Regions from separate parts of the Streptomyces sp. NPDC007991 genome, predicted to be linked through region 1. Evidence: riboswitches for the same ligand, from Rfam matches in the RefSeq annotation. Region 1 holds a riboswitch; each other region holds the start of a gene.
What was found. Region 1 has a riboswitch for cyclic di-AMP ahead of ACFZDA_RS19600 (NlpC/P60 family protein). Riboswitches for the same ligand answer to the same signal wherever they lie in the genome.

Region 1 (4,417 bases):
CAGGCCCCCGACCGCGACATCTCGCTCTACATCAACTCCCCCGGCGGCACCTTCCACGCCATGACGGCCCTCTACGACACGATGCGGTACGTCGCCTGTGACGTGGAGACGATCTGTCTCGGCCAGGCCGGAGCGGCCGCCTCGGTGCTGCTTGCGGCGGGCACGCCCGGGAAGCGATCCGTGCTGCCGGACGCGCGTCTGGTGATCCATCAGCCCGCGCTGCCCGAGCCGGTCCGCGGGCAGGCCAGCGATCTGGCGATCCAGGCCGACGAGTTGCTGCGGATGCGGACCCGCATGGAAGAGATGCTCGCGTTGCACACCGGCCGCACCCGGGAGCAGGTGAGCGCGGACATCGAGCGCGACAAGATCCTCACCGCCCAGGAGGCGGTGGAATACGGCCTGGTGGACCGGATCGTCCCCCATCGGGGGGCCACCCTGGCGCCGCCGACCGGAGAGTGAGCCGCCGGTGCTCCCGCCCGAACTGCCGCCGCTGCCCGCACTGACCCGCGCCGAGGCGGAGTTGATCGACCGTTACCTGGAGGTCGTCGACCTGCTCGGCCGGATCAACCCCGCCCTGCCCGGCGACACCTACCGCGGACTGCGCGCCGCCCAGGCCCTGGTCGGCAAGGCGACCGCGCTGCGCGACGCACTGACCCTGATGCACCAGCGGGGCGAGACGGAACTGCACGCCGGCACCCTCGGCCGGGCGCTGCGGGTGCTGGACGGCGAGCGGCGCACGGCCCGCGTCACCCTGCCCCCGGAGTCCGTCAGTTGACCTGTTCCGCCGGCCCGGACGCCCGCCGCGCCGGCGAAGCGTCCGGGCCTGAGTCGAAACGGTCCGAACGGCGTACCTCTGTTCGGAGTAGACGCGAGACTTTTTTCCGGGCCCTCACAGTTGCGGAACGCGCGTGACCCGGGGGCGGAATGGGACATTCCATCGCTGGTCCGGCGGTCCGTGGACCTGTGGACGGCGGGTCGAACACAGACGTGTCCACCCGAACGGGCGAGTGGTGAGTAACAACACAAACCCCCGGTTCCATTGGGATTTCCGGACAAGCATGCGTCAAGATCCCTGACTGACGACAAGCCCCCGCCACAGCGGCGGGGCGGTCCGGGCGGACGCCGAGTCCTGCCGCCGCCTGGATGACCGGTCGACAGGAGTGGATCGGCAGGAGTGGAGGACCCAAGCACGACGGGTCGCCGGGACGGTCACGCCATGACCGGGCCCGAGCAGCCCTTGGGGTGAAGCCGCGTCAGCGGCCGGGCAACTTCGCCAGCCCGAATCCGACAGGTCATCCTTCACAGGCGGCTGACGAAGGGTTGCGCATGACTGCGCTCAATCGTGTCCCGTCGCTGATGGTCCGGGCCGGTACGGCCTCGGCCCTCACCATCGCCGCCGTGGGCGGCTCGATCGTGGCCCCCGGCCTCTCCTCCGAGGCGGCGGCAGCCACACCAGCGACCAAGGCGCTCCAGATCGCGGCCTCGAAGAAGGGATCGCCCTACCGGTACGGGGCCACCGGCCCGCACCGGTTCGACTGCTCCGGCCTCACGCTGTACTCGTTCAAGAAGGCGGGCAAGAAGCTGCCCCGCACGGCCGCCCAGCAGTACAACAAGACGCGCCACATCTCCGCCAAGAACCGCAAGGCGGGAGACCTGGTGTTCTTCCACTCGGGCAGCAGCGTGTACCACGTCGGTATCTACGCGGGTAAAAACAAGCTCTGGCACGCCCCGAAGAGCGGTGACGTGGTGCGGTTGCAGAAGCTCTGGACCAAGAGCGTCTGGTACGGGCGCGTGAAGTGATCCGCCCGGCGTGCGGCGGCGCCCCTGACGTGCCGCCGCACGCCGGAGCGTGACACGGCCTTATGTGGTTACCCGTCCCCCATGGCCGAGCACCGTCCCTGCACCGCACGCGGCGAGACCCCGCTCCAACGCGCCGACCGGAACTTCGTCGAGCTGCTCCAGGAGCTCCGGGTCACCCAGACGGGCGTACAGATCCTGTTCGCGTTCCTGTTGTCCCTCGCGTTCACCTCGCGCTTCACGTCCCTCGACACGGTCCAGCGCGTCACGTACGTCATCACACTGCTGCTGGCGGTCCTGGCCGCGGCGCTCTTCACGGCGCCGGCCGCGCTGCACCGCTTGCTCTTCCAGCAGGGCGCCAAGCCGCGCATCGTGCAGGTGTCCTCACGGCTGGCCACCACCGGCCTGGTCGTGCTGGTGTTCGCCTTCAGCGGTTCCGTGCTGCTGGTGGTGGATGTGACGACCGGTCGGGTCGGCGGCATCGCCGCGGGCGCCGCGACGTTCCTGGTCTGTGTCGGCCTGTGGGGGCTGCTCCCCCGGCTGGTGCGGCGGGCGGGCCCGCGCGACGAGACGCAGGGCGGCTCCGGGCGACCGGAAGCCACCGCCGAGGAACCGGCCGCGTCGAGCGCCGCCCGGATCCCCACGCCCCTGCGCGGCACCATCAGGCAGCCCTCAGGGGTTCGAGAAGGAGCAGCACACCGAGAAGTGTCAGCGCGGCACCGGTGATCCCCTCGACGGCCCGCGCGGCACGCGGCTCGCGCAGCCACCGGCCGAGCCGGTCGACCAGCAGCGCCACGGCCGGGAACCACAGCAGGGCGAGGACCACGACGATCAGCGCCAGCAGCAGCGTCCGGGGCAGCGCGGGACTGCCCGCGGGCACGAACTGCGGCAGCAGGCTGAGGAAGGTGATCGGCGCCTTCGGGTTCAGGGCGTTCGTGACGAAGCCCTGCCGCAGGGGACGCGCGGCGGACGAAACGGTTCCGGTGGCTTCGGCGGCCACGGCACCAGTCCGGCGCGCTCCCGTGGCCACGGCACCAGTCCGGCGCGCTCCGGTGGCTTCGGCGGCCGGGACGCGGGGCCTCCGCAGCGACCACAGCGTCCGCGCCCCCAGGTACAGCACATAGCCGCCGCCCATCAGCTGGAGCGCGCGGAACAGCGCGGGCACGGCGGCCAGGACCGCGGCGACCCCGGCCACGGCCAGCGCGGTGTGCAGCAGCAGCCCGCCCGCGACACCGAGGGCGCAGACGATGCCGGCCCGGCGGGAGACCAGGGCGTTGCGCACGACGACGGTGAAGTCGGCGCCCGGCATGGCGACCATGCCCGCGGCCACCCCGGTGAAGGCGATGAGTTGTGCGTCCATACGGCCAGCCTGCCTGGGCCGAGCCTTCAGGTGGTACTTCGATTATCCTGGATCAGCCTTAAGCATCTCTTTGGTCTGCGGAGGTCAGCGGCATGTACGACCCGGCCCGGCTCGCGGCGCTGGTCGCCGTCGCGGAGGCCGGGTCCATCACCCGGGCCGCCGAGCGCCTCGGCTACACCCCGCCCGCGCTCTCCCAGCAACTGGCGAAGCTGGAGCGGGAGGCGGGCGTGGCGCTGCTGGTCCGGCATCATCGCGGGGCGCGGCTGACGGGCGCGGGCGAACTGCTGGTGGCCCGGGCCCGGCGCGTCCTCGACGAGTTGGAGCGGGCCCGTCACGAACTGGCCCGGCTGACCGGTCTGTCGGGCGGCCTGTTGAGGCTCGGCACGTTCCAGACGGCGGGGATCCATCTGCTGCCGCCGGTGCTCAGCGCGTTCCGCCGGGCTCATCCGGATGTGGAGCTGTCCGTCGCCGACTACGAGCCGCCGGCCGGTGTCACAGCCGTGGCCGCCGGCGACATCGACCTGGCCCTGACCCACACGTACGAGCCCGCCGACGCCCTGGTGCTCCCCGCCTCCGTCCGCTTGGAGCCGGTGCTGGTCGAGGAACTGGTTCTGGTGACCGCCCCGGGTCATGCCCTTGCCGACGGCACGTCCAGGCTTGCGTTGACGGAGCTGGCGGGTCAGCCACTGATCAGCATGGCGCCGGAGCATCCGTCCCGGCAGGGTGTGGAGGCGGCGCTGGCGAGGGCCGGGGCCAGCCCGTCGGTCCTGGTCTCGACGCCCGGGTACGCGCTGGTGTGCGCGCTGGTCAGCGCGGGGCTCGGGGTGGGCGTCGTACCGGAGATGGTGGCGCGGACGACGGTCACGCCGGTCGGGGTGCGCGCGCTCGGGGCGGGCGAGCTGCGCCGTACGATCTCCGTCGCCTACCGGGGCGAGGAGGCGGCGCCTGCGGTGGAGGCCTTCCGGGCCTTGTTGCGCGGGGCGTTCGGCCGCGCGCGGCACACGTCACCGACGCGGTGAGCTCACGGCTCCTGCCGCCTGGCCACCGGTACGGGCTGCGCCGGGACGGTCCACGGGAGTTCGACCGAGATGGTCTTGCCGCCCTCGCGGGTGGGGCGGATCCTGAGCCTGCCGCCGCACTCGGCGGTCAGCCAGCGGATGATGACGAGGCCGCGGCCGTTGTCCTGCTGGACGGCGGCGGGCAGGCGTCTGGGGAAGCGCGGATGGCTGTCCGTGACACCGATGCGCAGGTGTTCGTCGC
Region 2 (4,417 bases), on a different contig from region 1:
CTTCCACTCCACGTAGGCCGGCGGGATCTCCTCCAGGAAGCGGGAGGGCGGGTTGTACGACGGCTGGCCCCAGGCGCTGCGCAGGGTGGACCGCGTCAGATACAGCCGCTCCCGCGCGCGTGTGATCCCGACGTACGCCAGGCGCCGCTCCTCCTCCAGCTCCTTGGTCTGGCCGAGGGCGCGCATGTGCGGGAAGACGCCGTCCTCCATGCCGGTCAGGAAGACGACCGGGAACTCCAGGCCCTTGGCGGTGTGCAGGGTCATCAACGTGATGACGCCGTCGCCGTCCTCCTCGTCGGGGATCTGGTCGGAGTCGGCGACCAGCGCGACCTGTTCGAGGAAGTCGGCCAGCGTACCCCCCGGGGCGGCAGCCCCTGGCGTCTCCGCCTCCTCGCCGCGCTCCTGCTCGAACTCCATGGCGACGGCGGCGAGTTCCTGGAGGTTCTCGATCCGCGTCTCGTCCTGCGGGTCGGTGGAGGCCTGCAACTCGGCGAGGTACCCGGTGCGCTCCAGGACGGCTTCCAGCACGGTGGCCGGTCCGGCGCCGGACTCGACGATCGTACGGAGGTCCTCCATCAGCGTGTTGAACCGCTTGACGGCGTTGGTGGAGCGCGCGGCCATGCCGTACGCCTCGTCCACGCGCTTCAGCGCCTGCGGGAAGCTGATCTTCTCCCGCTGGGCGAGGGCGTCGATCATCGCCTCGGCGCGGTCTCCGATGCCCCGCTTGGGGACGTTGAGGATCCGGCGCAGCGGCACCGAGTCCTCCGGGTTGGCCAGCACGCGCAGGTAGGCGAGGACGTCCCGGACCTCCTTGCGCTCGTAGAAGCGGACGCCGCCGACGACCTTGTAGGGCAGGCCGACGCGGATGAAGACCTCTTCGAAGACACGGGACTGGGCGTTGGTCCGGTAGAAGACGGCGACGTCGCCGGCCTTCGCCTCGCCGGCGTCCGTGAGGCGGTCTATCTCGTCGGCGACGAACTGCGCCTCGTCGTGCTCGGTGTCGGCGACATAGCCGGTGATCGTGGCTCCCGCGCCCGCGTTGGTCCACAGGTTCTTGGGGCGGCGGGACTCGTTGCGCTCGATGACCGCGTTGGCCGCGCTGAGGATCGTCTGGGTGGAGCGGTAGTTCTGCTCCAGCAGGATCGTCGTCGCGTCCGGGTAGTCCTCCTCGAACTGGAGGATGTTGCGGATCGTCGCGCCACGGAAGGCGTAGATCGACTGGTCGGCGTCACCCACGACGCACAGCTCGGCGGGCGGGACGTCCTCCGGGCCCGGCGGTACGTCGACGGGGTGTTCGCGGGTGCCGACGAGTTCCCGGACGAGGGCGTACTGGGCGTGGTTGGTGTCCTGGTACTCGTCCACCAGCACGTGGCGGAAGCGGCGGCGGTAGTGCTCGGCGACGTCCGGGAAGGCGCGCAGCAGGTTGACCGTCGTCATGATCAGGTCGTCGAAGTCGAGGGCGTTCGCCTCGCGCAGCCGCGACTGGTACATCGCGTAGGCCTGGGCGAGGGTCTTCTCGAAGCCGTCCGTGGCCTGGGCGGCGAAGTCCTCCTCGTCGATCAGCTCGTTCTTCAGGTTGCTGATCTTGGCGCTGAAGGACTTGGGCGGGAAGCGCTTGGGGTCGAGGTCCAGGTCGCGGCAGACCAGCGCCATCAGACGCTTGGAGTCGGCGGCGTCGTAGATCGAGAACGAGGAGGTGAAGCCGAGCTTCTTGCTCTCGCGCCGCAGGATGCGCACGCAGGCGCTGTGGAAGGTCATCACCCACATCGCGTTCGCCCGCGGGCCGACGAGCTGCTCGACGCGCTCCTTCATCTCGCCGGCGGCCTTGTTGGTGAAGGTGATCGCGAGGATCTGGCCCGGGTGCACGCCCCGCTCGGCGAGCAGGTGGGCGATGCGGTGCGTGAGCACGCGGGTCTTGCCGGAGCCGGCGCCGGCCACGATGAGCAGCGGGGAGCCGGAGTGGACGACGGCGGCGCGCTGGTTGTCGTTCAGCCCCTCCAGGAGGGCGGCGGTGTCCACCGGCGGGCGCGGGGCGCCGTCGCGGTAGTAGGTGTCCCGGTCCGGGGGCGCGTCGAACTTCCCGCCGAACAGATCGTCCGGAACCGGCTCCGGTACATGATCGTCCTCGGGTGGCGGCGGGGGCTCGTCCGCGGGGCCCCGCTGGGCCTGGAGGTCCGCCAGGAAGCTGTCGTCAAAGAGGCTGCTCATCGCTCTCCGAGTCTAGGGCGCCCCACTGACAGCCCGCTGCCGCCCTGAGAACATCGCCGAAAGCACCCCCTCGTCACCCTTCATCCCCGCATGGTCACGGAGCGCTACGGCCGTCACAATTATGACGAACCCGTGACCAACCCCCCTGCACCGATGACTCTCGGCGACGCTCTCAGGTAAGGTCACGAAAATGTATCGGGCATATCGCCCATCAACCTTCACAAGGGCCACACGAGTTGGCTACCGTGCGGGCAGGCCGCACGACCCCCACCGGCGAACGTCGCCGGGCCGCGCGGCCTCCGCCGAGTCCGGTGTGCCGCAGCGGCAGCCGGAGCCGGGGACCCAACCGAGAACTCTGGGGTGAATCGGCCGGACTCCCTTCGCGGAGGCGGCCGTAGGGCAACCCTTCCGATGTACCCGCCCGAACCCGACAGCTAACCCGGTAGGCGGAGCATGGAAGGAGTCGCCTCCCTTGGCGTCGCACCGCAAGTCGCGTCCCGCTGGTACGCGCGTCGCAGGCATACGGACCCCCGCCCTGGCAACGGCGGCCCTGACATCCGTCGCCCTGCTGTCCCAGTCGGCCAACGCCGCCCCCGAGGCCGACGACAAGCCGAGTCTCGAGGAAGTCGAGAAGAAGGTCGACGACCTGTACCGCCAGGCCGAGTCGGCAACCGACAAGTACAACTCGGCCAAGGAGAAGACCACCAAGCAGCGCAAGCGCGTCGACACCCTCCTCGACGACGTCGCCCAGCGCACCCAGAAGCTCAACGAGGCACGGGAGGAACTCGGTTCCTTCGCCGCCGCCCAGTACCGCACCGGCGCCTCCGCCCCGGACACGGCGACGTTCCTGCTCGCGGACACCCCGCAGGACTACTTCGACCAGACCCAGCTGATGGACCGGATGACCGGCCGTCAGAAGGTCGCGGTCGACGACTACGTCACCCAGCAGTCCGAGACGATGAAGAAGCGTCAGGAGGCCACCGAGAGCCTCGAGACGCTCACCGACACGCAGGGCGACCTGAAGACGGCCAAGGCCACCGTCCAGCGCAAACTCGCCGACGCGCGCGAACTGCTGTCGAAGCTGACCGCCGAGGAGAAGGCGCGGCTCGCGGCGATCGAGCGGGAGAAGCAGCAGGAGGCCGCCCGCAAGGCCGCCGAGCTGGCCCGGCAGCAGGCCGCGCAGCAGAAGGCGCAGGAGCAGGCCGCCCAGCAACAGGACAGCGGCTCCTCCTCGGCGGGCTCCGGCACGTCCTCCTCGACGGCCCCGGCCGACTCCTCGTACGCCACCAAGGCCGAGAAGGCGCTCGCCTTCGCCCGCGCGCAGATCGGTAAGCCGTACGTCTGGGGCGCCGTCGGCCCCGGCTCCTACGACTGCTCCGGCCTCACCCAGGCCGCCTGGAAGGCCGCGGGCGTCACCCTGCCGCGCACGACCTACGACCAGGTCAACGCCGGCACCACGGTCTCGCTGGCCGACGCCCAGCCCGGTGACCTGGTCTTCTTCTACGACGACATCAGCCACGTCGGCATCTACATCGGCAACGGCATGATGATCCACGCCCCGAAGCCCGGCGCCTATGTGCGCGAGGAGTCGATCTACTACGACGGCCAGTCGGCGATCCACAGCGTGGTGCGGCCGGCCTGAGGTCCCGCAGGCCGTTGAAGGCACGCGCGCGTGCGGGTGCTCTCGCGTTTTTGAGGCGCCCGCGCGCGTGCCCCGCTCACAACGCGCGCGGCGCCTCCTAGCATCGGGCCATGCCCGGCCCCTCCCCCTCCACCGCCTGGTGGGCGCAGCGCGCACCGTCCGCCAGCGCAGCCGTGCTGACGACCGGCACCCTGTCCGTCGGTCTGGATCTGGCGGGGTACGGCGTCCTCTCCCGTATCGCCCTCGGTGTGACCTGCGCGGCCTGGCTGATGCTCGCCGTGGACTTCACCCTGCGGCTGCCGCTGGCCGGCACGACGTTGCGGTCGTACGCGGGGGTGCCGGGCCTGGTGGACACCGTGGCGACGGCCACCCTCACCACCGTGGCGGCGACGGCGGTACTCGGCACCGGCTTCTCGGCGGTCGGCGCGCAGGGTCTGGCCGCGGCCCTGCTGGTGCTGGCCCTGCTGCCCTGGCCCGTCGCGCTGGCCCGACCTGTGCAGGACGGGGGGCGGCGCAGGCCCGGGACGGTGTTCGCGCGCTGCCTGGCCACGCAGGGGCTCGCCGTGC
Region 3 (4,417 bases), on a different contig from region 1:
GAACGCCTCGGCCTGTACCCGCACCGCCTCCGGGCCGAGGTCGGCCAGGATGTGCGAGGCGCGGGCGAACAGGAAGTCACCGGTGAGGACCGCGACGGAGTTGCCCCAGCGGGCGTTCGCGCTCGCCACCCCGCGCCGCACGGCGGCCTCGTCCATCACGTCGTCGTGGTACAGCGTGGCGAGGTGGGTCAGCTCCACGACGACGGCCGACGGCACGATCCCGGGCGCGTACCGGTCGCCGAACTGGGCGGTGAGCATCACGAGCAGCGGACGGAACCGCTTGCCGCCGGCCCGGACCAGGTGCTGGGCGGCCTCCGTGATGAAGGGCACCTCACTCTTGGTGGCCTCGAGCAAGCCTTCCTCGACAGCCGCCAACCCGGTCTGGACATCGGCTTCCAGAGCCTGGTCCCGCACGCTCAGCCCGAACGGCCCGACGTCGGTCACGAGGGGTCTCCTGTCTGCTGTGTCTGCCGGTGATCACACGGTTTGTCGATAGGTCGCTGCCATCACTCGAGTCAGCGTATCCGGTCACCTTTCGATCACCACCAGCGCCCAGGGTTACAGGCCGGTTGGTATCCGATCACGACCGCTATGTTTTTGATCAGCTCATAAGAGCAGACATTTATCGACTTACCGGGAGGTAATGGCCTATGTGCGATTTGCCGCAATAGGTAAGCGAATCCCCTTCGCGCACATTGCCCCAAGGACTCGTGATCAGTGAGTTGAATCACGTTATCCCCTGTGACGCCCCACTCCGGCACCGGCCCGTACCCCCTTCCGCCGCACGCAAGTTGAGCCTTGGCTTCAGCAAAGGATCAAGTGCCCCATAAGCCCCTGACCAAGGTCAACCACTCGATATGTGACTCCGGTGCTTGTTCCCGACATGTGCTCTCGCATACGTTCCGGGCCTGTCCGGCGGACGCCGAATCCTGCCCCCGCCCGGACTTCCCACACGAACCCACCCACTCACGCAGGGCAGGAGCGGGGGACCCAGGTACGTCGCCGGTCCGCACAGCGGACCGGCTCGGGGTGAAGCCGCCCACGGAGCGACAGCGCCGTGGGCGGCCGGGCACCTCCCGGCCCGAACCCGACAGCTCACCTCGCAGGCGGCGGAGAGGAACATCGCCATGCCCCGAGGCAAGCACCGTCGCACCAGAACCAGTCGGCTCACCCGTCGTGTCGTGGCCATCGGCACCGGCGGAGCGGCCCTCGCCCTGCCGCTGATCGGCGCGACGCAGGCCGGCGCCGCCGAGCCGGCCCGGAGCGCGCCCACCGTCGCGCAGTCCGTGCCGCAGGCGGCCCAGCCCGCCACGTCCCTCACGTACACCGTCGCCAAGGGCGACTCCCTCGCCCGCATCGCGGACAAATACGACGTGCCGGGCGGCTGGAAGCAGCTCTACAAGGACAACCGTGCCGCCGTCGGCGACAACCCGCAGCTGATCCACCCGGGTCTGAAGCTCACGGTGAAGACGGCCAAGGCGGACGCCGCGACGAAGACGGCGACCAAGTCCTCCGCCCCCGCCAAGCCGGCCGCGAAGCCCGCGGGTGGCGTCGCCCAGGCCACCCAGGCCTCCGCGAAGACCTACCCGGACAACCTGGACGGCTGGATCCGCGAGGCGCTGGACATCATGGCGCAGAAGGGGATTCCGGGTTCGTACGACGGCATCTACCGCAACATCATGCGCGAGTCGTCCGGCAACCCCCAGGCGATCAACAACTGGGACTCCAACGCCGCCCAGGGCACCCCGTCCAAGGGTCTGCTCCAGGTCATCGACCCGACCTTCGCCGCCTACCACGTGGCCGGCACCTCCTTCGACCCGTACGACCCGGTCGCCAACATCACGGCGGCCTGCAACTACGCGGCGGCCCGCTACGGCTCGATCGACAACGTCAACGGCCCGTACTGAGCCGTCCCGTCCAGCAGTCGTTCGAGGACGACGGCGATGCCGTCGTCCTCGTTCGACAGGGTGATCTCGTCGGCCACGGCCTTGAGTTCGGGATGGGCGTTGGCCATGGCGACACCGTGGGCGGCCCAGTCGAACATCGGGATGTCGTTGGGCATGTCCCCGAAGGCGATGGTGTCCGCCGGCCGCAGCCCCAGGTGTTCGGCGGCCAGCGCCAGGCCGGTGGCCTTGGTGATGCCGCACGGCTGGAGCTCGACCGTGCCGGGCCCCGACATCGTCACCGTCGCCAGTGAACCGACAACCGAGCGGGCCGTCGTCGCCAACTCGTCGTCCGACAGGTGGGGATGCCGCAGCAGCACCTTGCTGATGGGCTCGCCCCACAGGTCGTCGCGCCGGTCGACCCGTACCGCCGGCAGGGTCGGGTGCGGCATGAGATAGCCGGGCTCGATGAGCGTGAGGCCGTCGACCCCGTCCTGGTCGACCGCGGCGTACACCTGCCCCACCTCGGCCTCGATCTTGCCGAGGGCGGTCTCCGCCAGCTCCCGGTCCAGGGTGATGGACCACAGCAGCCGGTCCGCACCGGCGTCGTACACCTGCGCGCCCTGCCCGCACACCGCGAGCCCCCCGCAGCCGAGGTCGTCCAGGAGCGGCCGCACTCTCGGTGCCGGCCGGCCCGTCACCACGAGGTGCTGGGCCCCGGCGTCCACCACCCGCATGAGCGCGGCGAGGGACCGGTCGGACAGGGTGTCGTCGCCGCGCAGCAGCGTCCCGTCCAGATCGGTGGCGATGAGTGAATATGCGATGGGTGCGGCCATGATCAGAGAATACGGACAGCGCGCCCCTCCGTTTCATCGCGCGGCGCACACCGTGTGCCCGGTTGAAGGCCTCTGCACCGGTTGGCAACAACATCGCCCGCTACCTACCGCCGAGGGCGTCTCGGGCGGTACCTTCCATGTGTCCAGGGGGGACTTGATCGGGGGGTCGAGTTGAGCAGTGGGCGTGTTCGTGTGGGGGTGCCCGGGGAGCTCGGCGAGGGGGAGAAGGAGCGCTGGCGCGCGCTGCGCGCGGCGTCGGAGACACCGCGCAACCCCTTCATGGAACCGGAGTTCACCGAAGCCGTCGGCCTGGTGAGGCCCCGGGCGCGGGTCGCGGTGGTGTACGAGGGGCTGGAGCCGGCCGGCTTCCTGCCCCATGAGCGGGGCCCGTTGGGGCAGGGCAGGGCGATCGGACTCGGCGTCTCGGACGCGCAGGGCGCGATCCTGCGGCCCGGCCTGCGTCTGGACACGGGCCAACTGCTGCGGGGCTGCGCGCTGTCGAGCTTCGCCTTCGACAACCTGGAGGCCGAACAGCGGCTGTTCGTCCCCCACGCGGCCGAGGAGCACGCCACCTACGTCATCGACGTGGAGAAGGGCTACGAGACGTACGAGTCGGTGCTGCGCGCCCAGTCGCCGAAGTTCCTGAAGACCACCCTGGCCAAGGAGCGCAGGCTGGGCCGGCAGGTCGGCGAACTGCGGTTCGTCTTCGACGAACGCGAACCGGCCGCGCTGCGCACGCTCATGGAGTGGAAGTCGGCGCAGTACCGAAGGACGGGCCGCCGGGACCGGTTCGCCCAGGAGTGGATCACCCGGCTGGTGGGGCGGCTGGCCGAGACCCGGGCACCGGAGTGCACCGGCACGCTGTCCGTGCTGTACGCCGGTCAGCAGCCCGTCGCCGCGCACTTCGGACTGCGTTCGGCGTCAGTCCTGGCCTGCTGGTTCCCGGCCTACGACCCGGAGTTCGCGAAGTACTCGCCGGGTCTGGTGCTGCACCTGCGCATGGCCGAGGCGGCGGCCGCCGAGGGCATCGGCATGCTCGACCTGGGGCGGGGCGCGGCCGAGTACAAGGACGCGCTGAAGACGGGCGAACTGCCCGTGTACGAGGGGGCGGTGACGCGTCCGGGTGCGGGCGCGGCGCTGCACTGGCTGAGCCGCGAGCCGGCGCGCCGCGCGCACAGCTTCGTCCGCGGCAGGCCACGGCTGGCTGCGCTGGCCGCGCGGACCCTGAAGGGCGCGGCCCGGCTGCGCCGTACCTGACGACGATCCTGACGACGAGGGGGGAGGGGCCCCATGGCCCGTTCGGCACGGGCGCAGGAGGAGATACGGCGGTTCCTGGACATCGGGGCGGTGCAGGTCGCCGAGCTGGACCTCGACGGTGACGAGGCGGTCCTCAGACCGGGCCCGGGGAGTCCGCCGGTGACGCACGGCGAGGTGTTCGCCCTGGTCAGACAGCGCGGACACCCCGTGGGGACGCTGCTCGCACGGGTGCCGGAGGGCGCGGACGCGAAGGCGGTGCTCGCGGAGCGGGCGAAGACGGTCCTCGCGGAACGAGCGGAAGCCGTTCCCCCGGAGCGGCCGGAGGCCATTCCCCCGGAGCGGGCGGAGACGGGCCTCTCGGAACGAGCGGAAGCCGTTCCCCCGGAGCGGGCAGAGGTCGTTCCCCCGGAGCGGGCGAAGACGGGCCTCTCGGAACGAGCG

Region 2: another riboswitch for cyclic di-AMP. It lies ahead of ACFZDA_RS21535 (NlpC/P60 family protein); the one in region 1 lies ahead of ACFZDA_RS19600 (NlpC/P60 family protein).
Region 3: another riboswitch for cyclic di-AMP. It lies ahead of ACFZDA_RS38765 (transglycosylase SLT domain-containing protein); the one in region 1 lies ahead of ACFZDA_RS19600 (NlpC/P60 family protein).

What each region holds. Positions count from the first base shown of each region.
Region 1 covers NZ_JBIBJD010000006.1:436,617-441,033, forward strand. Annotated here, with positions in the region: gene ACFZDA_RS19590 (ATP-dependent Clp protease proteolytic subunit) at 1-459, shown strand, start outside; gene ACFZDA_RS19595 (hypothetical protein) at 467-775, shown strand; cyclic di-AMP (ydaO/yuaA leader) riboswitch at 1,111-1,323, shown strand; gene ACFZDA_RS19600 (NlpC/P60 family protein) at 1,327-1,800, shown strand; gene ACFZDA_RS19605 (DUF6328 family protein) at 1,882-2,523, shown strand; gene ACFZDA_RS19610 (LysE family transporter) at 2,459-3,157, opposite strand; gene ACFZDA_RS19615 (LysR substrate-binding domain-containing protein) at 3,250-4,176, shown strand; gene ACFZDA_RS19620 (ATP-binding protein) at 4,179-4,417, opposite strand, start outside.
Region 2 covers NZ_JBIBJD010000007.1:190,770-195,186, reverse strand. Annotated here, with positions in the region: gene pcrA (DNA helicase PcrA) at 1-2,208, opposite strand, end outside; cyclic di-AMP (ydaO/yuaA leader) riboswitch at 2,499-2,672, shown strand; gene ACFZDA_RS21535 (NlpC/P60 family protein) at 2,681-3,850, shown strand; gene ACFZDA_RS21530 (hypothetical protein) at 3,961-4,417, shown strand, end outside.
Region 3 covers NZ_JBIBJD010000020.1:124,689-129,105, reverse strand. Annotated here, with positions in the region: gene ACFZDA_RS38770 (polyprenyl synthetase family protein) at 1-444, opposite strand, end outside; cyclic di-AMP (ydaO/yuaA leader) riboswitch at 950-1,124, shown strand; gene ACFZDA_RS38765 (transglycosylase SLT domain-containing protein) at 1,128-1,907, shown strand; gene ACFZDA_RS38760 (Cof-type HAD-IIB family hydrolase) at 1,871-2,719, opposite strand; gene ACFZDA_RS38755 (GNAT family N-acetyltransferase) at 2,891-3,976, shown strand.